3 regions of the Knoellia sp. p5-6-4 genome follow, and region 1 is predicted to be linked to each of the others. Evidence: riboswitches for the same ligand, from Rfam matches in the RefSeq annotation. Region 1 holds a riboswitch; each other region holds the start of a gene.

Region 1 (10,068 bases):
GGCGGGGAGCCTGCGCAGCCTCGATGCGAAGCCACTGATCGTCCTGACGGCCGAACGCGGAAACTCCAAGGGGTGGATGGCTGACCAGAACCAGACAGTCAGGCTGTCCGCCAACAGCCTTCATCGGGTCGTCGCAGGGGCGACCCACGCTGGCTTTGTGGAGGACCCGGTCCACGCCGCAGCCGTCACCCGAGCGATCCACGACGTCGTCATAGCCCTGCGTACCGGGGCACCGCTTACGCACCCCTGAATCCTCAGTTGGTGTACAGGCGCGCCTTGGCCTCACGGACCTCGAGCGTGGTGACGGGCTCGTTCTGCAGGTCTGCGACGGTGTCGATGTCGATCCAGTCGCCGCCGTTCACGCGGAACTGTCCGGTCAGCCGTGAGTCGACGCGGACCTGAGCGGCCTCGATCGGCTGGGTGTAGGTGTGCTTGACGCTGCCGTCGGGGTAGCCGCCACCGGCGTCCTTCACGGTGCCGGAGGAGGAGCCGTCGCCGTAGTGGAAGTTGTAGGACTCTGAGTCGATCTTGAACTCCACCGACCAGGACAGGAGCTGAACGGGCTTGCTGACCTCGCCGGGCTGCAGGCCGCTGTCACTCGGCCAGGTCCCCTCGTAGAAGGTCGGGAGGTTGACCAGGGTGACGTTGCCCTTGGGCTCGATGCGAACCGTCGGCCTCGAGAAAGGCAGGCGGCGAAATGCCTGTTGAATCTGCCCCATCGTGGGGATGGGCGGAGGCGCAGCGGCCGCAGGGGCGGCCTCGGTCCCGCACATGTCACCGACGAGTTGCCATGGGCTGTTCGCCGGCTCTGCCGTGCGACGCCAGAGGTAGTACAGCGGCTTGTCCGAAGGGGGAGTGCGATATCGACAGGCGGTCAGGGCGTACGAGCAGTTCGTGACGTCACTGCTGCCCTCCATGCTCCGAACGCGGTTCGAGCCACAAGCCAGCGTGAGTCGGTACTCGTATGCAGGCTTGTCTCCGTTGCGGGCAGGCTCGGCATTGGCCGAATTCTTCGGTGTCGCTGGCTGGACAGGAGTCATGAACCCATCTGCAGTGACCGCACCGATGGTGTCGTTGGTGACCTCAGTTGCGGGTGGAGGTGGCGTAGGAACTCCTCCGGCGCTCGCAGGCCCTGCCGTCGAGGTTACGGCTGCACCAGACAGGACCACTGCCGTTGCAGATGCCAACAGCCGCGACGTCATTGTGCAACCCGCAGGTCATCGACTTCCCAGTTGTTGTCATCCCAGCGCATAGTCAGTCTGAAGTTGATGCTGGCCGCCGCCACCACCTTCGCCACGCTGCCGTCGGCGTTCAGCACTTGCTTTCGTGCATCTTTCGCCAGCACGTCTACAACCGGTCGCTCGGACGTTCCCTCGGGGCGCAGCATGGTTGTGTCCACCGTCAGCGCAACCCGATCAACGTGCTGGTTCTTCGCGCGATAACCATTGACGAGGTCTATGAGCGACTTGCAGCCTCCGCACGAGTCGCTACTAAGGGCTTCAAGGGAGGCCGCGTCCGCGCTAAACGCCGACTTGGAATAGGTCAGTAGATAGAACTTCGCGAAGGCTTTGGCGCCTTCCTCTGTGTGCTGACGCGCCGCGGCGGGAATGCTGACGGCGGCAGTGGGCGAGGGCGGAGACGTCGTGGCCGAGCTGGACACCGTCGCGCTCGTCGTCGCGCTGCTCGACGGTCCCGAGGAGGTGGGCCCCGTTTGCGCGCCGGCACCGTCACTGCAGCCCGCCAACGCAAGCGCCGCGGCAACGCCGACACCGAAGACTGTGGCTCTCGCGTATCCGGCCAAAACTCTCCCCATCTCGACCCTTGGAGGGCGCTGCCCTTCACAGCACACTGTGGAGCCGAGTCTACGGATCTGTCGCATTGGGACCATTTGGTCTTTCCACAGCCGTGTCTCGCCGACTGGCTCCCACCTGGGCCAACGAGTGGGGGCGGCTTCGGGTCACGTCACGTCCGAAACGACGTCAAGTGCAGAGGGGACCGGTCCCCGTGTTGTGGGGCCGGCACCTCTGCATCCCCTGTGAGGTGTCCCCACGAGGAGCCTGTGCCCACTGAAGCCCGCGCGCCACCCGATTGCACCGTCCGCCATGAGAGACAGGCGTGCACTGCGTCTGAGAGTTATGCCTATCATCACGGCAGGTCATGAGTGCCAGCGCCAAGCCCCGGCTCGCTGGCCGGCAACCCTCCAACCGCGGTGGGGTGCCCCGGGTGAAGACCTGGCGAGCGGCATGACGTCGATCGCAAGCGCGGGAGACCTCATCACGTGTCCCGCACCGTCACCGACGGTGCTCATCACCGCCGTCGGTGACGCCCCAAGGGCTCCGGCACGTACGACGACCGCAGTCCGACGGGCGTCTCGGGCGCAAGCCCCGACTCGTGCACACACGGCATACCGAACCTGATGTGAGAGGACACCACCGATGAGCGACACCCCGAACTGGTCCTTCGAGACCCGGCAGATCCACGTGGGACAGGAACCCGACGCCGCAACCGGCGCCCGCGCGCTGCCGATCTACCAGACCACGTCCTACGTCTTCAAGGACACCGACCACGCTGCGAACCTCTTTGCGCTCAAGGAGTTCGGCAACATCTACACCCGCATCATGAACCCGACGCAGGACGCGGTGGAGCAGCGCATCGCCTCCCTCGAGGGCGGCGTCGGCGCGCTCCTCGTGGCTTCGGGCCAGGCCGCCGAGACCCTCGCGATCCTCAACATCGCCGAAGCCGGCGACCACGTCGTCGCCAGCCCAAGCCTCTACGGCGGCACCTTCAACCTGCTCAAGCACACGCTGCCGAAGTTCGGGCTCCAGGTCACCTTCGTCGACGACCCCAACGACGTCGAGTCCTGGAAGGCGGCGGTGCGGCCCAACACGAAGCTGTTCTTCGCCGAGACCATCTCGAACCCCAAGTCCGAGGTGCTCGACATACAGGCCGTGGCAAAGGTCGCCCACGACAACGGCGTCCCCCTCGTCGTCGACAACACGATCGCCACGCCCTACCTCATCCGCCCGCTCGAGTGGGGCGCGGATGTGGTCGTGCACTCCGCGACGAAATACCTTGGGGGACACGGCACCTCGATCGCAGGGGTCATCGTCGACGGTGGCACCTTCGACTACGGCAGGGATCCCGAGAAGTTCCCCAACTACAACACCCCCGAGGAGAGCTACCACGGGCTGGTGTTCGCGCGGGACCTCGGGGTCGGCAGCGCGCTTGGCGCCAACCTCGCCTTCATCCTCAAGGCACGGGTGCAGCTGCTGCGCGACCTCGGTGCGGCCATCTCCCCGTTCAACGCCTTCCTCATCGCGCAGGGCATCGAGACGCTCAGCCTTCGCCTCGACCGACACCTCGAGAACACCCACCAGGTCGCGAGGTTCCTCCAGGGCAACGACCAGGTCGAGCGTGTCGTGTGGGCCTCACTGCCCGAGCACGAGAGCTACGCCAAAGCAAAGACCTACGCCCCCAAGGGTGCCGGCGCCGTGCTCGCCTTCGAGATCAAGGGTGGCCTGGAGGCGGGCAAGCGCTTCGTCGAGGCCCTCACGCTGCACAGCCACGTGGCCAACATCGGCGACGTCCGATCGCTGGCGATCCACCCGGCGTCCACGACGCACTCACAGGGGCCCGACGAGGACCGCCTCGCCGCCGGCGTGACGCCCGGCCTCGTTCGCCTCGCCGTGGGCATCGAGCACATCGACGACATCATCGCCGACCTCGAGCAGGGCTTCACCGCCGCCAAGAACGCCTGACGGGGATCAGGGGAAGGAGCAGGGGGACAAGCAGGGGTATGCCGTGGGGCTGGGACCGAGCGCGCGTCGCCACCCAGCCCCACGGGTCTGTCACGGGCATGCCGCGAGTGCCCGGACGAGACGAGAACCCCTGCTAGAGAGGGAGTGGTAGGGGCTTTCCGGCCCACCTCGTGCACACCCAGCCCGACGAGTCCACCTCCACCTCGACGGCCTCACCGTTGCCGAGCGGGTGGCGGTCGACGAACGAGGGCGTCACGTTGCGGCACAGATGGCTCAGCCCGAGCTCGATGATGCCGCCGTGCGACACCAGCAGGACGGCCTCGCCGCGGAACCGGTCGGCGACCTCCTCCACCACGTCTCGCAGCCGGGCGATGACGTCGTGTCCCGTCTCCCCGAAGATGGTGCCGTCGAGGTCACCGTCGAGCCAGGCCGCATAGACGTCGCCCGGCTCGTCCTTGTCGCAGAGCGGGGGCGTCCAGCGATCGTCGTTGATGAGCTCGCGCAGGCGGTCGTCGGACACGACCGGCAGGCCCAGGCGTTCGCCGACGATCGAGGCCGTCTGCTGGGCCCGCTCCATGGTGCTCGCCCACAGCGCGGCCACGCGCAGCTCGAGCACCCGCCCCGCGAGCTGCTCGGACTGGTCGACGCCCGTCGACGTGAGCAACCTCGGGCCACCGCCGTCCGGGGTGGCGGCGTCGCCGTGGCGGGCCAGGATGATCCGGGCAGGGCACTGCAGATCGGCCATGTCTCTCCTAACGCGTGACTCGCAGTATTCCGTGGGCGCCGCGCTCCGCGTCCACCATGATGTGCGAGACGAACGGGTAGTGGCCTGCCTCGGTGGCCTCGAGCTCGACGAACCCGCCCTGTGCGGGCTGGAGCGCGAGCGCCTGCGCACCCCCGACGCTTCCCGGTTGGCCACGCCTCAGGACGTAGGCGCCCTCGCTGAACACGGTGTCGAACTGGCCTCCCACGACGTGGAAGGAGCTCGGGCGGTTCGGCCCGGCGTCGAGCACCCACAAACGTATCCGCTCGCCGACCCTCGCCGTGAGCTCGTCGTGGTCGTACTGGTTGGCAAAGCCGTTGAACACCACCGCATCCGGTCTCTCTGCAGCCACCTTGGCCGGGTCGGCGGTCTCGCCCTGCCCACCGAGGTACAGCTCGGACTGCACGAGCAGGTACTCGCGCTCCACCTGCGGCAGCGCAGGTGGGTCGATCACCACGGCGCCGAACATGCCGTTGGCGATGTGCAGCGACATGGGCATCGAGCTGCAGTGGTACATCCAGATGCCGGCTCGCTCGGCCGTGAAGGAGAACGTGAGCGAGGTCCCGGGGAGGATGGTGCGCATCGGCTCGTCCGGGGCCAGTGCACCGGCGTGGAAGTCGATCGAGTGCCCGGTGCCCGCGTCGTTGCGCAAGGTCACCTCGAAGCGATCCCCCACGCGGCCACGCAGGACCGGACCCGGTGCCGTGCCGTTGAACGTCCACAGCTGCTGCCGGACACCGACGGCCACGTCGCGCTCCACCTGCTGGGCGGAGAGCGTGACACGGTGAACCCGCTCCGCCGGCGCCGGAGCCAGGCGTGCGTCACGAGCAGTGAACCCGTCTGCCGGCTCGGCCATGAAGTCGGGGACTGCGGCCAGCCCATCGGTCCCCGTCGGGCCCGGCGCCGCCCCGTGCTCGGCTGAGTTGGTACCGCCCCCGTGCTGGGGGAGGTGCACACCGGTCGCGCCGACCACGTTGACGGAGAACACCATTCCCATCTGCCGATGACCCGCGATGGTGCACCAGCCTTCCAGGTCGCGCCCGACCACGATGACCTCCACGCGTCCCGTCTGGCCGGGGGAGAGCCGGCCACTGCGCTCCCCGGACTCGAGCGTGAGGTCGTGCACGTCGCTGCCGCGGTTCACCACCTCGACGACGAGCCGGTTGCCCGCGGGCACGTCGACCGAGGCTGGGTGGAACCGCATCGACCTCGCCTCCACGCGCACGGTGGTCGTCTCGCCGGTGGCTGCGGCGGCCGCCGCTGCCGAGGCGCCCGCCCCCAGGGCTGCCGGGTCGGCCGCCACCCCCACCGCGACTGCGAGCAGGACGGCAGAGAGCCCCACCGCGGCAAGGCCGGTGTGACGCGCGCGCACCTGCTCCAGCGGCTCCGGGACGTGTCGAGCCGGTGTCGTCGGGGCCGCGTCGCCCGACCTGCCGGCACGAAGCGCCATGGGCAGCAGGACCAGGAACGAGGCGTGCACTGCCAGGACGAGCGCGGAGACGCACACCCGCACCAGGCTCGGGGCGGGCAGGAGCAGCAGCGCCAGCCCGAGGTTGGCCACGACCACCCGGAGCGCGGCCCCGCGGTCGAGTGCCGCGCCCGTGGCGCGGACGACCGACGGTCCACCGCCGCGCACCACGGGGAGCAGGTGGCTCAGCGCCCCGAGCAGCACCTGCACCGCGAACCCGGCGGCCAGGGGCACGGCGACCTGGCTGACCGCCTCGTCGGCAGCCGACCAGTCCCGGGCCTGCAGGAGCGAGACGGCGAGCCACGCCAGCGCCACGGTGAGCCAGGCCACCGCCGCGAGCACCGACCACGCGGCATACGACCGGGGTGGCCGCGCTCGGGAGGCCTCGAACATGGGCCGCAGCGACCACAGGGCGGCGGCGAGGTAGGCGGCCACGGCGAGGGCCGTCAGGGTCAGCGCGCCGGCCAGGGCGCCGACCACGACCAGGACCAGTGCCGCGACGAGCAGCGGCAGTGCCTGGCGCGAGCACCGCTCAGCACCGGGTGAGATCCTCGTGCGCAGGATCGTGGGCCACAGCGTCAGCAGCGTGCCGAGCACCGTGATCCCGACCCAGCCGAGCACGTTGGCCGCGACGTGGGCCAGCACGAGCCGGCCGTGCAGCGCCTCCGCCGGGCGATCGGAGAGCGCCGTGCCGAGGGCTGCGCCGACGGGCAGGCAGGCTGAGGCGGCGACGTAGTAGCGGACCGAAGCCCCGAACCGGGAAGGCAGGGCAGCGCGGGCATGCAGGGCGATTGCGACGCCGTGGGCAGCCACGGCGACGCCCACGGCCACCGCGCCCACGAGGGTCAGCGCCCTGGTGTCGGTGAGGATTCCGGCCACCACGGAGACGACGCCCGCGTTGAGCGCCGCCAACCTGACCGCCTCACCGCGGCGAGAGCCGGACGCGGTCCTGAGCAGCGCCCGGGCGAAGTGCGCGCTCCACACGAGGATCGCGTTGGTGACCGCTCCGAGGAGCAGCAGGTGGACGAGCAGCCATCGAGCAGCAGGCACGAGCTGGTGGGCGAAGGCGACCAGCACCAGCGCGAGGAGCCACACGATCACCGGGGCGTTGACGGCAAGGTGCCACCGGAGCCGGCTCGGGCCGGGCGTCGCGGCGGTCACCGGACGACCCCGACGGAGATCGCCTGCGGCGCCGTCGACGACGAGGCAGCACCTGTCGCGCGCACGCGCCGGGGTGCGGCTCGCGCCGCGGACCAGACGAGGGTGCCGAGGAAGAGCAGCACCGCGACGGCGTTGAGGAGCCCACCGACCTCGGTGGCGGTCTGGAGCCCTCGGGCGTCGCCGACCAGGGTCCGCAGCACGAGCGAGGTGTGCAGGAGCAGGACCGGCGCGTACATCGCCGGCCGGTAGGGCAGGCGGACCCGCAGCACGGCCGGGAGGATGACCGGCGCGTGGGCCATGATCATCGACAGCGTGAAACCCAGGAAGGCGGCGTGCACCAGCGCGTCGTAGGTCGGGCCGTCGAGCACCACCCCCACAGCCAGCCACAGGGCGCCGGCGACGGCCAGCCATCCGTAGCCGGCCAGCAGGCACACGGCGATGAACCGGGGGAGCCCGCTCGCCCTCACGGTGCGACGCGCGACGTCGTGGGCGGCGAGCCAGGCGACCAGGGCGAGCAGCGAGAGCCCGAGCAGGGTGAAGCCCGCCGCCGGCCACAGCAACGACCCGACGACCGACACGGCCACTGCGGTGCTGGCGCCGAGCAGCGCTGCGGCGCCGCCCGATCCGAGCATCTCGAGGCGTGCCAGCTCCAGGCGCTCGCCCGCGATGGTGAGCACCACGAAGCCGGCGAGCCACGGCAGCACGCGCGGCACCGGGACCCCACCGAGCCAGAGCACGGCTGCTCCGCCGGCCAGCACCGCGCCGACCGCCTGCACGAGCACCGCGTCATCGCGCAGACGGCGCCAGAGGGCGACGTAGACGGCGACCAGGGCGGCGGTACCGGCTGTCAGCACCGCCTGGCCGACCCGTGGCGACACGGGGGCCACCAGGAGCAGGGCGCCGCCCCCCAGCAGCAGCGGCGCCGCGAATCCGGGACGGCGGCGCAGCGCCACCGCCCGCTCGAGGGACACCAGGGTGCCCACGAAGCCCAGCACCAGCAGTGGCCCGTGGACCTCCGGCAGCCGCTCCGGCACCGGGGCGACCGGCACACCGAGGAGGGCCAGGCCGGCGTCGACCCCGAGAAGCAGGGCCAGCCCGGCCGGGACCAGGAACGGCAGGCGCCGCCAGGTCATCGCCCGGACCCGCCAGCCGGCTGCTCCGGGCTGCGGGTCGTGGCGCCGGTCAGGTGGAGCAGGCAGGCCCCGGGCTCCGCGAACGGCACCAGGCTCGTCCGGTCGCTGCGCGTGTGCCAGGTGTCCAGCGCCCCACGCACGATGCCGAGGTGCACCGAGCAGACCACCGCTGGCTCCTGGCGCGCTGCCGCGATGAGCGGGCACTGGCGCAGCCGCACCGTCTGCGTGCTGCGGTCGGCCTGGGGGTCGAAGCCGAGCCCGGCGAGCAGGTCGACCACCTCCCGGCGTGCGCCGGAGGGTGAGGTCGGGCTCTTCCGCTGCGCTGCGAGCTGCTCTCCCCAGACCCGTCCCGCCTCGACCGCATCCTCGCGGGGCTGAGAGCTCGTTCGGGCGAGCTGCATCGCGAGCGCCGTTGCCAGGCCGGCGTACTCGCGCACGACGGGCTGTTCGGCCGACGTGGCTGCGTAGAGCCAGGCCGGCCTCCCTCGACCGATGGCGCTGGCACGCTGGCGGCTCGCGAGACCGGCCTCGACCAGCGCGTCGAGGTGCTCGCGGACGGTGTTGGGGTGCTGGCCGGACCTGCGCGCCAGCTCGGCAGCCGTGACGGGTGCCCCCTGGCCGACGAGCAGGTCGTGCACGGCGGCCGCGGCACGGCTCGGGGCGCCCTCCGCCGTGACCGCGGCGGAGGCGGCGCGGGGGCCCAGTCCGGGGGTGGCCAGCCGTTGCTCGACGCTGGTTGGAATATTCACGGAAACAAGTGTATTAAATAGGTAGTCGCTCCGCCAGCCGGCGGGCACCACGTAGGAGGGTCACTGTGGACACCGTCGTCATCGCGTCAACCGAGCAGGACGCTGCCGCCGTCGAGGCCGTCAAAGGTCACCACGCAGAGATGGCGGGCACCCTGTCCATGCTCGCCCGCCGGATCGCCGCTGCGATCGACACCGGGTCATCGCTCGCCGCCCGGGACGAGCTCGTCGGCTGGGCCGAGGGCGACCTGGTGCCCCACGCGCTCGCCGAGGAGAAGGCGATGTACCCGCTGGCCCACGAGGACAGCCGCGCCCGGCTGCTCATCGACGCCATGCTGGCCGAGCACGCGCTCATCATGGACCTCGTCGCCCGGCTCAGGGGCGCGACGACCCAGGTCGAGGCGGCAGCCTGGGCAAGGGCGCTGTCCGTCACCTTCGAGAGCCACCTCGCGAAGGAGAACGACCAGGTCCTGCCCCTGCTGGCGCAGTCACCGGGGGTCTCCCTCGCCGGCGCCCTGACGGGCATGCACGAGCTGCTCGGCGACCACGGCGAGGGCCACGACCACAGCGGTGACCGCGCCGCCGCCGAGCCCGAGGTCGGTGGGTGTGGCGGGGGCTGTGCCTGTGGTGAGAGCGACGGCCCCGACCTGCCCGAGCTCGACGCGCGCGCCGTGCCCCACGCCATCCGACACGCGACGATCTTCGGCGCCCTGGATGCGCTGGGCCCGGGCGCCGGCATGGTGCTGATCGCCCCGCACGACCCGCTACCCCTGCTGAGGCAGGTCGAGGAGCGTGAGCCCGGGGCCTTCACGGTCGACTACCTCGCGCGCGGCCCCGAGACGTGGAGGCTCCGCTTCGTGCGCGCCTGACCAGGTACCGGGCGGCGCCGGCACACCCCCGCCCGCGCCGCCCGGCACCGCCCGCGCCCTTGGGCTGTGGACAACGCCAAGGGCTCACTCGCGACCCCTCCTAGCCTGACGGCATGCCTGAGATCGCGGTGAGCGCCGAGGACCTCGTTCGGCTGGCCGAGGAGCTCGAC
Region 2 (10,068 bases), 1.7 Mb from region 1:
GCGCGGCGTTGCTCTGGTCGTTCGTGCCAAGGGGGCCCCCGCCGGGGTTGACCGTCGGGAACGAGATGAGCTGCAGGACCATCGCCAGCCACCCGACTGCCAGGCCGGTGCTCACCCAGCTCAGGGCCGGGTCGCGCTCGGCCCGCCAACGGGCCGCAAGCACCACGAGCGCGAAGGCAGCGCTGATGGGCGCCGCAGCGAAGAAGACGACCGAGAGGCCGCGGGGTGGCACCGCCTCGAGCAGCAGGGCCACCACATAGGCCACCGAGGCCAGGGCGGCCACCGCCACGGCGGCGTAGAGGTCGAGCCTGCGCTCCGGCCGCGGCCGGCGCGGGTCGACTTCCCAGGTGGCCGGCCGCGTGAGGGTGGCGTCGCGAACGCTCATGCTGGATCGCCTGCCGGGTCGGCGACGGGGCGAGCGGTCATCGGCACTCCTCTGGCGACGTGCACCCCCCTCGACCGGCGCACCGGGGTGTGCACCTGCAGGGGGCTGACGCCAGGCGGACTCATCACCCCGGTTGGGTGATCGGGGGCATCCGCCTGTGAGGTCGACGTCGCGATCTGCCTCCTCAGTGTGTGGTCGCGGCAGGGGCATTCGCTAGGCCGTTGGACCCTCTTTGATACCCCGGGCGGTGTGCCCCGTACGCCATATCGACCCAGACCGGGCGATAGCGGCCTGAGGGCGTCAGGAGCGGCCCACTGTCGAGCCCAGCCCCCGCCGGGGGCTTGCGTATTGCGGCGAGCCGGAGGAGTATTTACAACCTGATGGTTGTAGATCAGTCCACCGATGACGACGTCGACCGGCTCTTCCACGCGCTGGCCGACCGTACGCGCCGCGACATCGTGAGGCGGGTGCTCGTGGGCGAGTACTCGGTCTCGGCCCTCGCGCGCAACTACCCCCTCAGCCTCACGGCGGTTCAGAAGCATGTGGCCGTCCTCGAGGAGGCGGGGCTCGTGGTCAAGCACCGGCACGGACGAGAGCAGCGGGTCTCGGGCCAGCCGGACGCCATCCGACGGGCCCAGGAGCTGCTTGCTGCTTACGAGGACCTGTGGCGCGGCCGGTTCGAGCGCATGGCCGACCTGTTGGACGAGGACAAGCAAGGAGAGAACGCATGAGCATCACCAGCATCAGCAAGGACACCGACCAGCTCACGATGACCGTGACCGCGGACTACGACGTGTCCGCGGATCGGGCCTGGCAGCTGTGGGCCGACCCCCGCCAGCTCGAGCGCTGGTGGGGACCACCGACCTACCCCGCCACCGTGGAGCAGCACGACCTCCGCGAGGGCGGGCACGTGGACTACTACATGACCGGCCCCGAGGGCGACCGGCACCGCGGGTGGTGGAACGTGCGCGAGGTCGAGGCGCCGCGCGTGCTGGTGGTCGAGGACGGCTTCGCCGACGAGTCCGGAGCACCCAATTCCGACATGCCCACCATGGTGATGCGGGTGGAGATCACCGACCGGCCGGGTGGGGTCACCGTGACCATCTCGTCGCGATTCCCCTCGCTCGAGGCGATGGAGCAGCTGCTCCAGATGGGCATGGAGGAGGGCCTCACGCAGGCCATGGGCCAGATCGACGCGATCCTCGCCGGCGAGCCCGCCCGGGCCCGTTCCTGACGGCCACCACAGGTCCACCCCGGGGCGCCACGACGCTCCGGGGTGTGGCCCGCGCCGGCGCGACACACACCACCATCGTCCCCCGGGCTTCAACAGAGTCGGTATGCCGCGACGGGCCGCCCGCGGCTCCCGCACCACATGGCGTGGGCCTGGGTCGGAAACGATCCGTCCGCCTGGGCGCGGCATCCCGCTTCAGGCCTCGTCGGGTCCGTCGACGTTGACCACTGCCTCCCCGCGTCCGGCTCGCACCACGATCACCGCGGCCTCTTCCGATGCCGGGTTCCCCTCGCGGTGCACGGTGTGCGGCGGCACGAAGACAAAGTCACCGGGTTGCGCGTCGATCACGTCCTGCCCGCCAGGTCCGGACTCCATGCGCAACAGCCCCGAGAGGACGTAGATGTGACTCTCGTAGTCTCCGTGGTGGTGCCACCCGGACACCATCCCGGCCTCGGTCGTGACGTGGCCTGCCCAGCTGCGATCCGTGCTGGCGGCCTGCTCCCGGTGCATGCCTGGTGTCACCTGGCCCTCTGAGCGATCTGCTGGCCGGATCAGCTTCACCCGCTTTTCGTCGCCCATTGCGCGCTCCCTGTTGCCGCGACTTGCCCACCTTCGACGCTGCTCTCGAGCGCGACGCAATGTCAAGGCGCCTGTGACGGGGTCGGTCTGGGGCACGCACCCCACGCAGCAGACGGACCCACCGGCCGAAGGCCACAACGGGGTATGGTCTCCTCGCGGTCAGGACGGTCGAACTACACCATGGTCATCCGAGGTTCTAGTGACCACAAACCCTGACCCCCCGGGCCTCTAGCTCAATTGGCAGAGCTGCGGACTTTTAATCCGTAGGTTGTGGGTTCGAGCCCCACGGGGCCCACAAACGCACAGGTCAGAAAGCCGCCGCCTTGGCCTCCGAGGCGCGTGTCCGACAGGGCGGCTTCAGCAGGGTGACGACGTGGCGGTAGTCGACATCCAGTCAGGCCAGTACAACGAAGGTGGCTTCGGCGACTTCCACGTCGACCTTTCCATCGTTCCGGCCGCCTGGTGGGCACGGACTCATGAGTGCGCTGGTGACACCCCGTGGGGCAGCGACAGCCCGAAGGGCAGGGCTCGCGAGTGGGATGGCTTGTACCGGATCCGTTCAGCGCCCGCTGGAGGCAAAGGCAGATCCGACGCCGCTTGGACCGTTGATGGAGTCGAGCAGGCGGCGTCGGTTGCGTCCGGATGACCTCGACCCTCCGTGGCGCACTCGATCCTCTGTTGGAGCTCCTGCGGCCTGGCCGGCTCCTCGAGGCCATCGAATCAGGACTCATTGATGACCAGACGCCCGTCAACGACCGCCCTGGCAGAGAGACATCGTGCGCGGTGTTCTATCGGCATTGCAGCCGGCCGCGGCTGATCCTGGTCGCCCGGGCTCCCAGCTCACTGGCCCGGAGGCGTGTAGTCGACCCTCTGCTCGGTCGCCTCGTCAACCTCCTCAGGAGTCATCAGGACGACGGTCCGGACATGGGCCAGCCCGCTGGAGTTCACGGCCAGGGCGACAGCGGCCGCGGCCTTGTTGTCCGGCAGCTCGCAGAGGGTGTACACGTCGTCCTCACCGAAGGCGAAGTCGAAGGTCACCATGCGTCCGCCCAGGTCAGAAGCGAGCTTCTCCACGACAGCCGCTCGGGCGCTGCCGCCCTTGGCCAGGACTCCCTTGGCTCCAGCGCTGTCGTAGCGCGCAATGATCATGTAACGGCTCATGTGGTCCTCCTCCAGGTCGCCACGGATGGGAGCCACGCTTCAACCACCACACCTGCGCAACAACCCCCATCGTGGTGAGCGACGGGTGAACCGGGACCACGCGAAAGCGAGCGCTTCGAGCACGCGGATAGGACGGTCCGATGACCGGTACTGCCGCCGCTCACCACGAAGGCAGCCGGGCGGCAAGGCGGCTCACCCGTCAGGAAGACGTAGACGGCCGCCGGAAGAGCGCCACCTGCAGGAAGTCGTGCGAGAAGGTCGGCTCCTCGTGGGTGTGGCCGGGCGGCATGAGCCGGGCGTCCACCAGCTCCAGCCAGGCGAACATCTCCGCCAGCTCATCCAGCGTGTACCCGACCCCGCCCTCGAGGTGCCCGTGGAGCAGCAGGTCCTTGTCCGACGCCGTGCTCCCCATCGCCCCGGCCGTGAAGGTGCAGATGCCGTACACGCCGTCCGGCGCCAGGGCAGCCGACAGCCCTTCCATGTAGGAGATCCGCCGGTGCGGCGCAAGGTGGTGGAAGCACCCCGAGTCGTAGACGAAGTCGAAGGGACCGCCGGCCACCGGCTCGCGCACGAAGTCCACCAGCCGGTAGTCGGGCCCCGGCCTCGACGCCCCCGGACCGGCGGCACCCGCCCTCTCCCTCCGCGACCGAGCCGTCTCCACGGCATACGGGGAGATGTCGATGCCGGTGACGGCAAATCCCTGGGCCGCCAGCCACGTGCTGTTGCGCCCCAATCCGCACCCGACGTCCAGGGCGGAGGACCCCCGTCCACCCGGCAGCAGGCCCTCCGCCTGCCACGCGGGCAGCGCCGCGTCGGGCAGCTCGGAGGTCAGCGGGTGCCCCTCTCGCTGGAACAGCCCGTCCCAGAACGCCGAAGCCGCGTCGCTGGTCCGCTCGGCCCCGTCGGCATAGAGACTGTCGAGCAGCTCCATCAGCTGGCCGTAGGTGGTCACGCGCACCGGGATTCCTCCTGCCTCAGACGACTCGCAGAGTCTGGCACGAGGCGGCCTTGTCCCCGACGAAGGAGCCCTGTCGGCGCTTTCTCCTACAGTGGAGACAGCTCAGGAGAGGCAACGACAAGTACCTGGCTTGTTGCCCGGCAACCTCCACCGCGGAGGTGCCCCAGGGGAAGAGCGGACCGTGCCGAACCCGGCCGGTAACAGCGGATCCGCAGCGCGCCAAGGGATCCCCGTCACCAGGAGGTCCTGTGCCTTCCAGCCACGCATCCGCCCAGCCGTCCGGCGACCACTCCGCCGACCGCCGACCACCCCGGCGGCCACTGACCGTTCTCGTCGACGACACGCGCGACTTCAAGGACGGCAGGCCGGCGCTGACGGCTCGCACCTCCGAGGAGGCGCTCGCCCTCCTCCGCGGGCTCGTCGACACCCCCATCGACGACCTCTGGCTCGACTACGACCTCGGTCTCGGCGACACGGCCCAACCCGTCGTCGACCACCTCGTCGAGCTGGCCGCAGCCGGCAGCCCCCAGTCGATCAGCACCATCCGCGTGCACAGCTCCAATATCCACCACGGGCACCGGATCTGCGCCGAGCTCGTCGCAGCGGGCTACCCCGCGCGGCGCAGCTACGCCGCGAACATGTGGGTCAGGGTGCGGTGGCAGGCGCCGCCGCGCTGACCACGTCGGCGACCTCCTCGGGGTGGGTGAAGAGGTTGTTGTGCGAACCCGGCAGCACCTCCACCCGTGCCGACGGACTGCCCGCAGCCGCTGCGACATCGGCCATCCACTGTTGTGGCGCAAACGAATCCGCCTCACCGGCGGTGAGCACGAGCGGCACCTCGAGGTCGCGCACCCGCTCCTCCGGGCGGTCGCGCCGCCCCGACCCGATGACGCTGACCAGGTCGGCGCGCAGGCGCGCGACGTCCCTGGCCGCGACCACCAGCTCTGCCGGGCTGTCCTTGCGGTATGCCGTGGCCGCGCCTCGCAGCAGCCCCGGCCATGAGCGGTGCTCGGGCCGGAAGGTCAGCCCTGCCAGCACCAGAGACAGGTCGGGGCGGTCGTGCTGGAGGCGGAGGGCTGCGCCGAGGGCGACCTGCGCGCCAGTCGAGTGCCCCACGACGACAACGGGACCGGCGAGGTCGGCCTCCCTGGTCCAGCGTGCTGCGGCCTCGCCCATCGGCTCGACCAGCGGTGGCACCCTCAGTCGGGGACGTCGCCACGCCAGCAGGTCGAGCACGACGCAGCGCAGCCCGCGCCGGGCCAGCACCTCGACGGTCGGCAGGGTGTAGCGCGGCAGCCCCAAGCCGGGCAGGAGCACCACCGTCGCGCGCGCCGGCGTCATCGGGGCGACCTCGATCGCCTGCACCCAGGCCGCGCCCACCCGGATCCAGGTCTCCCGCTTCCGGGTCTCGCCCTCGGGGGGCGCGGTCGCTTCATTCATTGCCAGCCAGCGTAGGTGTGACCAGCGCCGTCCACCTCTTCAGCGCGGGTCGAAGGAACTCCTGAGGTGCGGCCGACGTCCAACCGGCATGCCGCGCCAGACCATCGTGCTCACCGCCGTCGCCCTCCTCGCGGTGAGCCTGGTCACCGGGTGCGGCTCCAGCAACGGAGATGGCGCTCCGGCGGGCGATGCCTCCGCCCTCTTCGACCGGCGCGCCCGAGAGGTGGCGGCCGTCTGGACGGAGGGTGACCTCCTCGAGCGGTGGCGCACCAGCATCGTCCCCGCACAGGGCCTCACCATCGAGCCCGACTGGACCCCGCGTGAGACCCTCAAGGCCGCGTTCTACGGGGGCTGGGTCCGCACCGCAACCGCCCTGCCCACCACGCCGGGCACCGGGCAGGTGCGCCACCTGGACGGCACGACCGTGGAGGTCTACACGCTCGACGCGCAAGCGGCCTACGAGGCGATGGTGAACCCCCGCTCGGGCCCCTGCCCCACCCCGGCATCCGGCACGGGCTGTGAGTGGGTCACCATCACCGGCGCGCGAGCGGTCAGGACCACCCTCGCCACGGCCCGGGGCCCGGCGCAGGTGCCGGCGTGGGCGTTCACGGTGCAGGGCCTGTCCGATTCGCTGGTGCGCGTCGCCGTCGCGGAGGCCGCAGAGCCGGGCGACTTCGAGCCGAGCAGCCTCTCCGAGGCGCCTAGCGACGGCAGGCGCCGCCTGCTCTACGGACAGGACGTCGTCTCGGACACCGCCGACTCTCTGACGGTGACGATTGGCAGCGGCGACTGCGACACCGAGCGAAGAGAACACGTGCTCGAGACCGACGAGGTCGTCGTGGTCGGCGGGACGGCCCTCGCCCCACCGCCGGACCAGGCGTGCAACGCGATGCTGCGCCTCGAGGAGGTCACCGTGCCGCTGAGGACCGAGCTGGGCGACCGTCCGGTGCTCGATGCCGCCTCAGGTCGGCCACTCCTTCCCCAGGTCCTGCCGGACCGGTGACGCGGCGGGACCTCTAGAGGCCCAGGCCCGCCTCCCTCGCGCGCACTATCGCCTCGGCCCGGTCGGCCACGTGCAGCTTCGCGAAGATGTTGGAGACGTTGTTGCGCACCGTCTTCGGCGACAGGAACAGCGTCGAGGCGATCTGGGCGTTGGACCTCCCTGCGGCGACCAGCTCGAGGATCTCCCGCTCCCGTGCCGTCAGCTGCGGGAAGGCCTGCTCGGCAGCGGATCCCACCGCTGGCCCCGCGGCGAAGAAGTCGGCGATGCGACGGGCGATGGCCGGGCCGAAGATCGCCTCTCCTCGCGCCACGGCGGTCACGGCGCGTGTGATCTCAGCCTGGTTGGCGCCCTTGAGCAGGTATCCCCTGGCCCCGGCCTGCATCGCGGAGAACAGGGTGGCGTCCTCCTCGGCCATGGTGAGCATGACCACGCCGATGTGCGGGCTCGCGGCCGTGAGTCGGCGAGTCGCCTCGATGCCGTCGAGCCCGGGCATCTGCACGTCCATGACGACGACGTCGGGCTGGAGCTCGGTGGCCAGCGCCACGGCGGCGGTTCCGTCCTCTGCCGTGGCGACGACCTCGAGGCCGTCGACCGAGGCGAGCAGGGCGGCCAGCCCGTCGCGGTAGACGGGGTGGTCGTCGGCCAACAGCACCCGGATCGGCTCAGGCATCAGCAGCGGCTCCTGTCGTCTGCGGCGCTCCGGCGCCGGGAATCACGGTGCAGGGCAGGACCGCCCGCACGACGGTCCCGCCAGATGGCGGACACTCCACCGCGACGGTCCCGCCCAGCTCGGCGGCCCGCTCCCGGAGGGACAGCATCCCGACCCCCGCCGCGACATCACCAGGGATGCCGTGGCCGTCGTCGCGCACCTCGACCACGAGCGCGTTGCCCAGGTGCGCAGCACCGCCCCCCGGGCCCTTCCCGTGGAGGCCGAGACGCACCGAGCAGTGCCGGGCACCCGAGTGGCGCACGACGTTGTTGACCGCCTCGGAGGCAATCCGGAACGCCGCCACCTCGACAGCGGCCGGCAGGGACGCGCCGTCCACTCCGTCGCCCTCGACGGTGATCGACAGGTCCGGCGGTTCGAGCCGTCGGGCCAGCTGCGCGATCGCCCGCTGCAGGCCCAGCTCGTCGAGGGCGGGCGGCCGCAGGTCGTGGACCAGCCGGCGCACGTCGGCCAGCACCGCGGCGACGTCCGCGGTCGCCTGCTCGAGGAGGCGGTCTGCCTCGGCGGCGTTGCGGGAGGCCAGGTTTCGCGCCGTCTCGATGCGCAGCGTGACGGCCCCCAGACTGGGACCGAGGCTGTCGTGCAGGTCGCGCCGCAGCCGACGGCGCTCCTCCTCACGCGCCGTGACGAGCTGCTCGCGGATGGCCTGCAGGTTCGCGCTCAGCTCGCTCGCCCGCGCCGCCGCGGCTGCCTGGCGCACCACGTCGCCGAGCAGCCGCTGGTCGTGCTCCGACAGCTCGGTGCTGCCGGCGGGGCAGAGCGTCAGCAGGCCGACCCGCTCGCCGCGGTAGACCACCGGCAGCTCCACCGACCGGCCTGCTGGACGTCCGTGCTCGACCGCCTGCTTCTCGCCCGACGGGCCGTCGATCTCCACCCTGACGTAGGGCGAGCGGAACGCCTCACCGACCGCGCGGGCGACCGCCACGAGCTGCTGGTCGGGCGACGCCGACACCTCGAGCTGCTCGGCGAGCGCCGACACCACGGCATACGGGTCCTCCCGGGAGCCGCGGCGCAGGCGACGCACCGCCGCGGCCAACCGGTCGCGCAGCGGCGCGTACAGCCCAGCCACCACCGCGATGGCCACCAGAGCCGAGTCACGTTGGCCCAGAACGGCCCCCGCGAGAGCGAAGACCAACACGTCGATGACCACCACGGCCGCGGCGAGCAGCGCGTAGACGAGCGTCGCGGAGATCAGGCGGTCCACGGCATACAGGTTGTGGCGGGTGACGGCGACGACGATCGCTGCCGACGTGACACCCACGCCGACGCCGAGGAGGACCCCGGAAACCGGGTCGGCGGTCAGCATCCCGAGCACGATGACGACCAGGTTGACGACCGCCGCCCAGACCAGCCACCGCGTCTGGGCGCGGCCCACCGGATCGGCGGCGCGGTGGCGCCGCACCACCACCATCAGCGGCACGACGAGGCTGAGGAAGATGCCTGCGTAGGCGACCGTGAGCAGCACCTGCCAGACCCCGTAGGGCAGCGGGATGCTGAACGGGTCGAGGTTCAAGGCGTCCAGAGCCGGGTCCAGGGACTCGCCGGCGATCCGCTCGGCCGTCTCGGCCGGCACCACCGCGAGCAGCACCGGCAGCAGGGCGGTGAGCCCGATGCTCGCCAGCGACAGGCGCCGCCAGAGCGGCTCCCGGGGCAGCCGGCCGTGCGGGAAGACGAGCAGGATGAGCGGGAGCCCGAGCAGCAGCCCGGCGCCGAGCCGCTGGTAGAAGTAGAAGGACGCCGACGCGCCGGGCAGCCCCGGCTCGGTGTAGACGGCGTAGGCGGTCCAGCTGCTGCAGAACGAGTCGACCACCCAGAAGAGGCCCGAGCCGACGAGCAACCAGGCCACCGGGTGTCGGGGCAGCTGGCGCAGCAGCAGGGCCCCCGGGACCACCTGGGCCAGCCCGGTCAGGCAGCCGACCCATCCTGGCTCGAGCTCAGCCACCTCGGGGATGCCGGCGCGCGCGTTGGCGATGTCGAGCGCCACGGTCGCCAGCGTGAGCAGCACCGCGACGGCGGCCAGCGCCGCTCCGGCCCGGCTGCCGCGGGCCGCGACGGCCGCCGCCTCGGCGGGGGCGCTGCTGGTGGTCTGCGTGGTCACAGGCGACATGGTCGCAAGCGTGGAGTCCCGCTGTCCCGGGATCGCAGTCCCGGGACACCCGGGACAACTCAGGGGACTCGATTGCGGACTCCGGCACCTGTGGGCCGGGACGCCCGACCTCGACTGTGGTGCCAGGCGGTGCAAGGGGCACCGCGACGAGACGCAGAGGAACGACCATGAGCGACACCCTCACCACCCAGCCGGCCCTCGCCCGCACCGACACCCACCGGCCGCAGTCCTCGGCCGCACCCGCGGTCGACCCGCGGACCATCCGCCGGCTGGGCCTGACCCTGATGACGGGCACCCTGCTCTGGGCAGCCAGCACCTTCGTCTTCGGCCCGAACGGCGAGGGCATCGGCTCCCGGGTCGGCGACATCACCGGCTTCTTCTTCCAGGTCGGCGTCTTCGCGCTGCTGACCGCGATGCTCAAGACGGGCGCCACCGGAGTCACGAGGAAGGCCCGCGCGATGATCCGCGTCGAGTACG
Region 3 (10,068 bases), on a different contig from region 1:
TGGTCGAGGAGGTCGAGGTATTGCCGCACGACGGCAAGGCTACGCCGCTCGGGCGGCGAGCCACGGGAGGCGGGCGCTCGAGTCCGCCCGCGGCACGGCATACCGGGGGTGGCCGCGACGCGCGATAGCCTGACCACCATGACTTCTGCGTCTCCTTTCGGCCGCGTCGTGACGGCCATGGTGAGCCCGATGCGGCCCGACGGCAGCCTGGACCTCGACGCCGCACAGCGGGTGGCGCAGCACCTGGTCGACCACGGCCACGACGGCATCGTCGTCAACGGCACCACGGGTGAGTCGCCCACGACCTCCGACAGGGAGAAGGTCGACCTGGTGCGCGCCGTGGTCGAGGCGGTGGGCGACCGGGCCCGGGTCACGGCGGGCGCGGGCACCAACGACACCGCGCACTCCCTCGAGCTCGCGCGGGCTGCGGAGGCGGCCGGGGCCCACGCGCTCCTGGTGGTGGCGCCCTACTACAACAAGCCCCCGCAGGAGGGCCTGCGCGCCCACTGCACGGCCGTCGCGGACGTGACCGAGCTGCCGGTGATGCTCTACGACATCCCCGGGCGCTCCGGCATACCGTTCACCACCGAGACCCTGCTCGAGCTGGCCCGCCACCCCCGCATCCAGGCCGTCAAGGACGCCAAGGGTGACCTGTGGGGCGCCACCAGGGTCATGGCCGAGACCGACCTGCTGTGGTTCTCCGGCGACGACGTGCTCTCGCTGGCCCACCTGGCGCAGGGCGCGACCGGCGTGGTGAGCGTCGTGGGGCACGTGGCCGGTGACGTGTATTCCGAGATGGTCGCCGCCGTGGACAAGGGAGACCTCGCGCGGGCGCGCGAGCTGCACCACCAGCTCATCCCGGTGGTCGACGCCATCATGAACATCACCCAGGGAGCCATCATGGCCAAGGCTGCGCTCAAGGAGCTCGGGGTCATCGACTCCGCCGCCGTGCGCCTTCCCCTGGTCGAAGCCACCTCCGAGCAGGCCGCCGCACTGCGTGACGGCCTCAGAACGTCAGGACTCATGTGAGCCATCCCCACCCAGAGCTTCCCGCACCCCCCGCGCTGCCCGAGGGCGGGGTCCGCATCGTCGCCCTCGGCGGCCTGGGCGAGGTCGGCCGCAACATGGCCGTCATCGAGCACGACGGGCAGCTGCTCGTCATCGACTGCGGCGTCCTCTTCCCCGAGGACCACCACCCGGGCGTCGACCTGATCCTCCCGGACTTCGAGTACATCGAGGACCGCCTCGACGACGTCCAGGCGATCGTGCTCACCCACGGCCACGAGGACCACATCGGCGCGGTGCCGTACCTGCTCAGGCTGAAGCCCGACATCCCGCTCGTCGGCTCGATGCTCACCCTCGCCCTGGTGGAGGCGAAGCTGCGCGAGCACAAGATCACCCCCTACACCCTGGGGGTGAAGGAGGGCATGCGCGAGCAGCTCGGTGTCTTCGACTGTGAGTTCGTGGCCGTCAACCACTCCATCCCCGACGCGCTCGCCGTCTTCGTCCGCACTCCTGGCGGGACGATCCTGCACACCGGCGACTTCAAGATGGACCAGCTGCCGCTCGACGGCCGGCTCACCGACCTGCGCGCCTTCGCGCGGCTCGGTGAGGAGGGCGTCGACCTGTTCATGACCGACTCCACCAACGCCGAGGTTCCCGGGTTCACCACGCCGGAGAAGGACATCGCCCCGGCCATCGACAAGGTGTTCCGGCACGCCCGCCGCCGCATCATCGTCGCCTGCTTCTCCTCCCACATCCACCGCGTGCAGCAGGTGCTCGACGCCGCCGAGAAGGCCGGGCGCAAGGTCGCCATGGTCGGCCGCTCGATGGTGCGCAACATGACCATCGCCGCCGACCTGGGCTACCTTCACGTGCCGGACGGCGTGCTGGTCGACGTCAAGCGGCTCGACGACTTCCCCGACAACCAGGTCGTGCTCATCTGCACCGGGTCTCAGGGCGAGCCCATGGCGGCCCTGTCGCGGATGGCCAACCGCGACCACCGCATCGACGTCGGCGAGGGCGACACGGTGCTCATGGCCTCCTCGCTCATCCCCGGCAACGAGAACGCCGTCTACCGGGTCATCAACGGCCTCATGCGGCTGGGTGCCGACGTGGTGCACAAGGGCAACGCCCGGGTGCACGTCTCCGGCCACGCCAGCGCCGGCGAGCTGCTCTACTGCTACAACATCGTCGAGCCCCGCAACGTCATGCCGGTGCACGGCGAGTGGCGCCACCTCGTGGCCAACGCCGAGCTGGCGGTGCAGACCGGCGTCGACCGCGACAACGTCGTGCTCGCCGAGGACGGCGTGGTAGTCGACCTCGTCGACGGGAAGGCGCGCATCGTCGGCGCCGTGCCGTGCGGCTACACCTACGTCGACGGCTCCTCGGTGGGCGAGTTCGACGAGGCGCTGCTGAAGGACCGCCGCATCCTGCGCGACGAGGGCTTCATCTCGGTCATCGTCGTCATGGACGCGGCCACCGGGAAGATCGCCGCCGGCCCGGAGATCCACGCGCGTGGTTTCGCCGAGGACGACGAGATCTTCAAGCAGGTGCGTCCCAAGATCGAGCAGGCCCTCGCCGAGGCCACCGGCAAGGGCGTGACCGACACGCAGCAGCTCGAGAAGGTCGTGCGACGCGCCGTCGGTGGCTGGGTCGGCGGCAAGATCCGCCGGCGCCCGATGATCATCCCGGTGGTCATCGAGGCCTGACCCGCGTCAGGTGGCGGTCAGGGCAGCGACGATCAGAGCAGCGACATGGCGACGCCCGCGCACGCGCAGGCGAACAGGGTGCTGACGAAGGTGCCGATGATGAACCGCTCGGCGGCGGCGGACTTCTTGCCCGCCTGCAGCTCGGGGTAGCGCGCGAGGCTCTTGACGGCCAGGACGACCGCGATGCCCTCGGGCCAGCCGGCCACGATGGAGGCGTAGATCGCGGTCCGCTCGAGCACGCCGATCCAGGCGCCGCCGCGCAGGATCTCCTGAGCGGCCTCCACCGAGTCGGCCTCGTCGGTGGGGGCGACGTGGTCACCGCGGTCGACCTGCCGGAAGACGAGGGTGGTCAGGAGGCCACCGCCGGCGAGGGCGACCACGCCCAGGACGCCGATGACCAGCACGGTGGCGAGCGTGCTGTTCACGCGTCCGCCTCGGCGAGAAGAGCCTCGGCGAGCTCGGCACCCCGGCGCCCCTCGTGGAGGGCGGCCCGCGCCAGGCGCTGGCTGACCGCCGAGGGGGAGATGTCGAGCCGGTCGGCGATGTCCCGGCCGGTCAGGCCCGTGTCGGCCATGTCGACGATCTCCCATCCCTCGGGGGTGCGGCGTCGCAGCAGCACCGTGAGCAACCACAGGGCGGACTCTGCCTGTCGCGCCCGGTCGGCCCCACCGTAGTGGCCGGCGCCGTCAGCGTGGACGACCCGGAGGTCGGTGGGGGAGGAGGTTGCCCTGTCGACGGCCTCGCGGGCAGCGAGGAAGGCGGGGCCCGAGGCGGCCCGGGTGGAGTCGGGCAGCGGCGTGTCGACCGCGCCGACCCCGAGCCCGATCCGCCAGTCGCCGAGCCGCACGAGCTCGGTGACCGCCCGCACCGCGGCACCGGGGGAGGAGAGCGCGCCCTGGATCTCGTCGCCCACCGTCCGCTCGAAGGGGAGCGCCACGCCTGAGTCCGGGCCCGGGCCCAGGGCGCCCTCGAGGGTCGCCAGGGCCTGGGGCACCCGGTCGCCGTGCCGGGTGCTGCGCTTCTGGTCAGCAGTCAGGACGAACATGCATGAAGCCTAGGGCATTAATAGCGACAAATGAAGGCTGATGACTTCATTGACGTGGATTCAGCAGTGGCGCCTGTCAGCCCGTACAACGGAACGTGCGGCGGTAGGCCTGGGGCGTGGTGCCGACCTGACGGGTGAAGTGGTGGCGCAGGATGGCGGCCGTGCCCAGTCCGGTGCGGCCGGCGACCTGCTCCACGGAGGCGTCGGTGTCCTCGAGGAGGCGCCGGGCGAGCAGTACCCGCTGGGCGGTCACCCAGGCGTGCGGTGTCGCGCCCGTCTCGGCCCGGAACCGGCGGGCGAAGGTCCGCTCCGACATCATGGCCCGCCGCGCCAGCGTCTCGACCGAGAGGTCCTCGGCGAGGTTCTCGGTGGCCCACTCGAGCACCGGCTGGAGGGAGTCGGCCTCGATCGCGGGAAGTGGCGCCTCGACGTACTGGCGCTGACCGCCGTCGCGCTGGGGGGGAACGACCATGCGGCGCGCGATCGCGGAGGCCACGGTCGCGCCCAGCTCCTTGCGCACGAGGTGGAGGGTCGCGTCGATGCCGGCGGCGGTGCCGGCCGAGGTGATGATGTTGCCGTCCTCGACGAAGAGCACGTCCAGCACCACGTCGACGGCGGGGAACTCCTCGGCCAGCTCGTTGGTGTTCATCCAGTGCGTCGTGGCGCGCCTGCCGTCGAGCAGCCCGGCCTTGGCCAGGGTGAAGGCGCCGCTGCACAGCGACATGACCCAGGCGCCCCGCTCGTCGGCAGCCCGCAGCTGCTCGACGAGCGGCGCGGGGACGGGGGCCTGTCGCGGCCGCGACGCCGGCACCACGATGAGGTCGGCCTCGGCCAGCCTGTCGAAGCCGTGCTGGGCCGTGAGGGTGAAGCCCATCTCGGTCGGGACCGGCTGCCCCGGCTGCTCGCTGCAGACCGCGAAGTCGAAGGGCGGCACGCCCTGGTCGGTGCGGTCGAGGCCGAAGACCTCGCAGGCGACGGAGAACTCGAACGGGGAGACTGTGTTGACCAGGGGCACGGCCACGTTGTGCAGCATGCCGACAGCGTGACACAGGAGATGGCGGAAAATCTATGGGAGATGGCATTTCTGCCACTCGTGGCGGTAATCAGGTTGGGCGCAAGATTTCTGCCATGGGTTTCTTCATCGTTCTCGCCATTCTCGTCACCATCGCGATCCTCGCCCCGATCTACGGGGTCGACACCAGGTTCGACCGCGACCAGCACCCGCGCTGGTCCTGACCTCTTCCGCCGCCTGGCCCAAGCGCCCCACGTGCGTGAGGTCCCAGCTCTCGCGTGAAGAGTGCTGTCCTGGCGCGAGAGGTGGGACCTCGCACCACGGTGAGGCGCCGCCAGGCACGCCCCGCGACCAGCAACCGCGCTGGTCCTGACCCGGCTGACCCTTCGGCCTGCTCCCGCCTCACCAGGGGCGGGGGAGGCTGAGGTCGCGCGGGTCGGACACCGGCGTCCAGCCCTCAGGGCCGCGCTCGTACTCGAAGGCGGGCCCCCGGGCGGCCAGCGACGCCACGGCCGACAGCAGCCGGTCCACGTGCTCGGCGGTGTTGGCCAGCCCGACGCTGGCGCGGACCGCGGTCGCCGGGCCGGCGGCATACGGGTCGTCGAGCAGGGCGTCCACCAGGAGGTGGGCGCAGAACTTGCCGTCCCGCACGCCGATCCCGTGCTCGGCGGAGAGGGCTGCCGACACGAGCGAGGAGTCCAGGCCGTCGACCGTGAACGCCACCACGGGCACCCGCTCGTGGTCGGGGCCGAAGATCGAGTAGGTCTGCACGCCGTCGACGGCGGCCAGGCCCTCGGTCAGCCGCCGGCCCAGGGCGATCTCGTGCGCCTCGACGGCCTCGCGGTGCTCGGCCAGCGTCGAGCACGCCGCCGCCAGCGCGACCGCGCCGATCACGTTGGGGGAGCCGGCCTCGTGGCGCGCCGCCCCCCGGTGCCACCTCGTGCCCCGTTCGGTGACCGAGGCGGTCGCGCCGCCGCCGGCGAGGTACGGGGCGGCTTGGTCGAGCCAGTCGCCCGGCCCCGCGAGCACGCCGGCGCCGAACGGCGCGTAGAGCTTGTGGCCGGAGAAGGCGACGTAGTCCACCCCGAGCGCCTCGAGGTCGATGGTGCGGTGCGGGGCGAGCTGCGCGGCATCGAGGGCCACCCGGGCGAAGTGCTGGCGCGCGACCTCGGCGAGCTCGCGCACGGGCCACACCTCGCCGGTGACGTTGGAGGCCCCGCACATCACCACAAGGCGGTGGCGGGCGGTGGAGCGCTCGAGCGCGCTCGACAGGAGCACGCGCGCATCGTCGAGGCTGCCGGGGACCGGCAGGCGGGTGGTGCGGCCCGCCCACGGCAGCAGCGTGGCGTGGTGCTCGGCCTCGAAGACGAAGACCTCCGTGCCCCGGGGGAGGGCGCGGGCGAGCAGGTTGAACGAGTCGGTGGTGTTGCGGGTGAAGACGACCTCGTCGCCCTCACGCGCACCGACGAAGCGCCGGACCTCCTCCCGGGCCGCCTCGTACCACCGGCTCGTCACGCGCGAGGCATACCCGTTGCCCCGGTGCACCGACGAGTAGGTGCGCAGGGCGGTGTCGACGGCCTGCTTGACCGAGACGAGAGCCGGTGTGGAGGCGGCGTGGTCGAGGTTGGCGTAGTCGACCACGGTGCGGTGCAGGGTCGGCACGCCGAGGTCGGCCGATACCACCGGGGGCACCGGGCCCGCGCCGGCGGGCTCGCCGGGCACGGGCCGCAGGTGGCGACGGTGGTGGGCCTGCCCGGTGTGGGTCTCGGGGGCTCGGTTGCGGCTGGTGCTGGCGATGGACACGGCGTGCTCCTGGGGTCCGGTGGACCCGGGGGAGTGGCCGCGGGTCCGCGCTTGCCACCTGCGGGCGCAGGCGACCCGGTCGTCACCCGGAGCACCCCACCGCGGAGGAGGGTTGCTGGCCAGCAAGCCGGGGCTGCGCGCTGGCACTCATGACCTTGGCGGGAACGGTAGCGAGCGACGTCCGCCCGGCGCCACCAGGTCGGTGGTGTTTCCCGCCATCTGAGACCCGGCCCCAAAGGACAGCGGGCGTGGCGGGGGCGAGGGGCGCGGTGGCCAGGCCTGCCTGCGTCGACGCTCCCGCCAGAGCGTCGACGCAGGCCCCGCCAGACGCACCCTCAGGGTGGCACGTCCGCGCCGACGCTGGTGCCCTGACCTGCGGAAATGGCCGAATCCCGATAGGCGGGTCCACCGTTCGGAGGATGCCGTCGCGGGCAAGAAACCGCTCGCTGTGGCGCGTGTGACGCGTGTTTCCGCAGAGGCGATCGCGTACCGTGCGGAGCATGGCGACACGTCCGTCCACCTCCGCGCGCTCTTCGACGAGTCGCAGCACGTCCACGCGCCCGGCCAACCGCAAGCCCGCCACCAAGAAGGCGGCCCCGCGCGGGCAGGCCAAGGGCGGCGGCCTGCCGCTGCCGCTGCGCGCGATCCGGGGGACGTGGATGGGCATGGCGCACGTCGCCGGCGGCGCGGTGCGCCGCGTCGGCCACAGCGCCCGTGACCTCGAGCCCGAGCACCGCCGCGACGGCTTCGGGTTCGCCCTCATCGGCCTGGCCATCGTCGTCGCCGCGCGCGAGTGGTGGGCGTTCGAGGGCGTCGTCGGTGACGTCGTCCACGCCGTCGTCGCCGGGACGTTCGGCCGGGTCGCGTATGCCGTGCCGCTCGCCCTGCTCTTCCTCGGCCTGCGCCTGCTCCGGGCGCCGGACGAGTCCACCGCCAACTCCCGGATCGGCATCGGCCTCGGGGCCCTCTCCTTCGCGGCCTCCGGCCTCGTGCACGTCGCCAAGGGCATCCCGCAGCCGCCGGACGGCGCCGACCCCATGCGTGACGCGGGCGGCATCATCGGTTTCCTCGCCTCGAGCCCCCTCGAGGCCGCGGTCAGCGTCTACGGCACGGTGCCGATCCTCCTGATGCTCGGCTTCTTCGGGCTGCTCGTGCTGACCGCGACGCCGGTCCACATGATCCCCGAGCGGCTCGCCGAGCTGCGTGACCACCTGCTGCACCGCGGCACACCCGTCGAGGAGCCCGAGGAGGAGAAGCCCAAGCGGCAGCGACGCAAGATCGGCCCCGACGCCGACGGCAACCTCGACGGCGACATGCCGTTCGAGCAGGCCGCCGTCGTCGCCCCGGACGGCAAGCGGCTGCGCCCCGGCCAGAAGCGCCCCACGACGCCTGGCGTCCTGGCCCCCAGCTCGACCAAGGAGCCCGGTGGCGCCGCCCAGAGTCCGGCGGTGGAGGTCAAGGCCGCCCTCGAGGCCCCACCCACGACGCCGCTGCCGCAGCGGGTGGAGCAGCTCGCCCTCGCCGGCGACATCACCTACACCCTGCCCGACAACGCGATCCTCGAGCCCGGGTCGCCGCACAAGACCCGCAGCGCCGCCAACGACCGCGTGGTCGAGTCGCTGACGCAGGTCCTCGAGCAGTTCGACATCGACGCGCAGGTCACCGGGTTCAGCCGCGGCCCCACCGTCACCCGCTACGAGGTCGAGCTCGGCCGGGGCACCAAGGTCGAGCGCGTCACCGCGCTGTCGAAGAACATCGCGTATGCCGTGGCCTCGGCCGACGTGCGCATCCTCAGCCCGATCCCGGGCAAGTCCGCGATCGGCATCGAGATCCCCAACGCCGACCGCGAGAAGGTCAGCCTCGGCGACGTGCTGCGCAGCCAGGCGGCCCGCGGCAACGAGCACCCGATGGTCATGGGCGTCGGCAAGGACGTCGAGGGCGGCTACGTCATCGCCAACCTCGCGAAGATGCCCCACCTGCTCGTGGCGGGCGCCACCGGCGCCGGCAAGTCGAGCTTCGTCAACTCGATGATCACCTCGATCCTCATGCGCTCGACACCGGACGAGGTGCGCATGGTGCTGGTCGACCCCAAGCGCGTCGAGCTCACGGCCTACGAGGGCATCCCGCACCTCATCACCCCGATCATCACGAACCCGAAGAAGGCCGCCGAGGCCCTGCAGTGGGTGGTGCGGGAGATGGACACCCGCTACGACGACCTCGCGATGTTCGGGTTCAAGCACGTCGACGACTTCAACAAGGCGGTCCGCGCGGGCAAGGTCAAGCCGCTGCCGGGGTCGGAGCGGCAGATCCACCCCTACCCGTACCTGCTCGTCATCGTCGACGAGCTCGCCGACCTGATGATGGTCGCGCCGCGCGACGTCGAGGAGTCGATCGTCCGCATCACGCAGCTCGCGCGCGCCGCCGGCATCCACCTGGTGCTCGCCACCCAGCGCCCCTCGGTCGACGTCGTCACCGGCCTCATCAAGGCCAACGTGCCGTCGCGGATGGCGTTCGCCACCTCCTCGCTCGCCGACAGCCGGGTCGTGCTCGACCAGCCCGGCGCCGAGAAGCTCATCGGGCAGGGTGACGCGCTCTTCCTCCCCATGGGCGCCAGCAAGCCGATGCGCGTGCAGGGCGCCTGGGTCACCGAGTCCGAGATCCACGCCGTGGTCAAGCACGTCACCGAGCAGCTCAAGCCCAACTACCGCGACGACGTCACCGTGGTCGCGGCCAAGAAGCAGATCGACGACGACATCGGCGACGACCTCGACCTGCTGCTGCAGGCCGCCGAGCTCGTGGTCACGACGCAGTTCGGCTCGACGTCGATGCTCCAGCGCAAGCTCCGGGTGGGCTTCGCCAAGGCGGGGCGGCTCATGGACCTGCTCGAGTCCCGCGGCGTGGTGGGCCCCTCGGAGGGCTCGAAGGCCCGCGACGTGCTGGTCAAGCCCGACGACCTGCCGACCACGCTGGCGCTCATGCGCGGCGAGGACGTCCCCGACCCCGACCCGGTCTTCGACGGCGACGGCGCGGGGGCGGTCACCGACGGCTCGGTCGACCGCACCGACGAGGTCGCGGTCGGCGCCTACGCGGCCCGCGACCTCGGCCCCGACCTCGACGCCTACGAGCAGGTGGACGGCGAGAGCGATGAGGACGCCTGGTCGCTCACCGAGCGCGGCTGAGCATCGGCCCCACGACCCCGGTACGCCGTGGTGGCACCAACGGTGCTCCACCGGCATACGCCGTGGAATGAGACGGCGCGGAATAGTGAGCCCACTCGGTTGCGTTGGCCACCGACGTGACTGCGCCGACCACTGAGCTGACTCCCGGACCCACCGACCCGGCGCAGCGACCCAGCCGCCGGGGCGTCCGCCGCCCGCGGCCGGTGATGCTCGAGGCGCCGCGCGGCCGCTCCTACGTGAGGTTCGTGCTGGTGCTCGGCGCCCTCATCGCGATCGGGCCGCTCACCATCGACACCTACCTCCCCGCGATGCCGTCTA

Evidence for each region. Region 1 has a riboswitch for S-adenosylmethionine ahead of P2F65_RS02180 (bifunctional o-acetylhomoserine/o-acetylserine sulfhydrylase). Riboswitches for the same ligand answer to the same signal wherever they lie in the genome.
Region 2: another riboswitch for S-adenosylmethionine. It lies ahead of P2F65_RS10430 (cyclic-phosphate processing receiver domain-containing protein); the one in region 1 lies ahead of P2F65_RS02180 (bifunctional o-acetylhomoserine/o-acetylserine sulfhydrylase).
Region 3: another riboswitch for S-adenosylmethionine. It lies ahead of P2F65_RS14085 (aminotransferase class V-fold PLP-dependent enzyme); the one in region 1 lies ahead of P2F65_RS02180 (bifunctional o-acetylhomoserine/o-acetylserine sulfhydrylase).

What each region holds. Positions count from the first base shown of each region.
Region 1 is NZ_JARGZF010000001.1:446,498-456,565, reverse strand. It holds gene P2F65_RS02195 (alpha/beta fold hydrolase) at 1-250, shown strand, start outside; gene P2F65_RS02190 (hypothetical protein) at 255-917, opposite strand; gene P2F65_RS02185 (DUF6318 family protein) at 1,199-1,660, opposite strand; SAM riboswitch class IV at 2,154-2,268, shown strand; gene P2F65_RS02180 (bifunctional o-acetylhomoserine/o-acetylserine sulfhydrylase) at 2,436-3,758, shown strand; gene P2F65_RS02175 (histidine phosphatase family protein) at 3,892-4,503, opposite strand; gene P2F65_RS02170 (multicopper oxidase domain-containing protein) at 4,511-7,150, opposite strand; gene P2F65_RS02165 (hypothetical protein) at 7,147-8,283, opposite strand; gene P2F65_RS02160 (helix-turn-helix domain-containing protein) at 8,280-9,032, opposite strand; gene P2F65_RS18445 (DUF2249 domain-containing protein) at 9,098-9,898, shown strand; gene P2F65_RS02145 (hypothetical protein) at 10,012-10,068, shown strand, end outside.
Region 2 is NZ_JARGZF010000001.1:2,145,238-2,155,305, reverse strand. It holds gene P2F65_RS10465 (SpoIIE family protein phosphatase) at 1-385, opposite strand, end outside; gene P2F65_RS10460 (metalloregulator ArsR/SmtB family transcription factor) at 766-1,116, shown strand; gene P2F65_RS10455 (SRPBCC domain-containing protein) at 1,113-1,619, shown strand; gene P2F65_RS10450 (cupin domain-containing protein) at 1,812-2,126, opposite strand; tRNA gene P2F65_RS10445 (tRNA-Lys) at 2,418-2,490, shown strand; gene P2F65_RS10440 (GYD domain-containing protein) at 3,036-3,356, opposite strand; gene P2F65_RS10435 (class I SAM-dependent methyltransferase) at 3,556-4,314, opposite strand; SAM riboswitch class IV at 4,415-4,524, shown strand; gene P2F65_RS10430 (cyclic-phosphate processing receiver domain-containing protein) at 4,563-4,991, shown strand; gene P2F65_RS10425 (alpha/beta fold hydrolase) at 4,960-5,754, opposite strand; gene P2F65_RS10420 (hypothetical protein) at 5,843-6,757, shown strand; gene P2F65_RS10415 (response regulator transcription factor) at 6,771-7,427, opposite strand; gene P2F65_RS10410 (sensor histidine kinase) at 7,420-9,582, opposite strand; gene P2F65_RS10405 (hypothetical protein) at 9,759-10,068, shown strand, end outside.
Region 3 is NZ_JARGZF010000002.1:545,569-555,636, reverse strand. It holds gene P2F65_RS14115 (thymidylate synthase) at 1-29, opposite strand, end outside; gene dapA (4-hydroxy-tetrahydrodipicolinate synthase) at 139-1,029, shown strand; gene P2F65_RS14105 (ribonuclease J) at 1,026-2,711, shown strand; gene P2F65_RS14100 (hypothetical protein) at 2,744-3,136, opposite strand; gene P2F65_RS14095 (hypothetical protein) at 3,133-3,756, opposite strand; gene P2F65_RS14090 (helix-turn-helix domain-containing protein) at 3,833-4,789, opposite strand; gene P2F65_RS14085 (aminotransferase class V-fold PLP-dependent enzyme) at 5,171-6,571, opposite strand; SAM riboswitch class IV at 6,614-6,726, opposite strand; gene P2F65_RS14080 (DNA translocase FtsK) at 7,072-9,750, shown strand; gene P2F65_RS14075 (multidrug effflux MFS transporter) at 9,867-10,068, shown strand, end outside.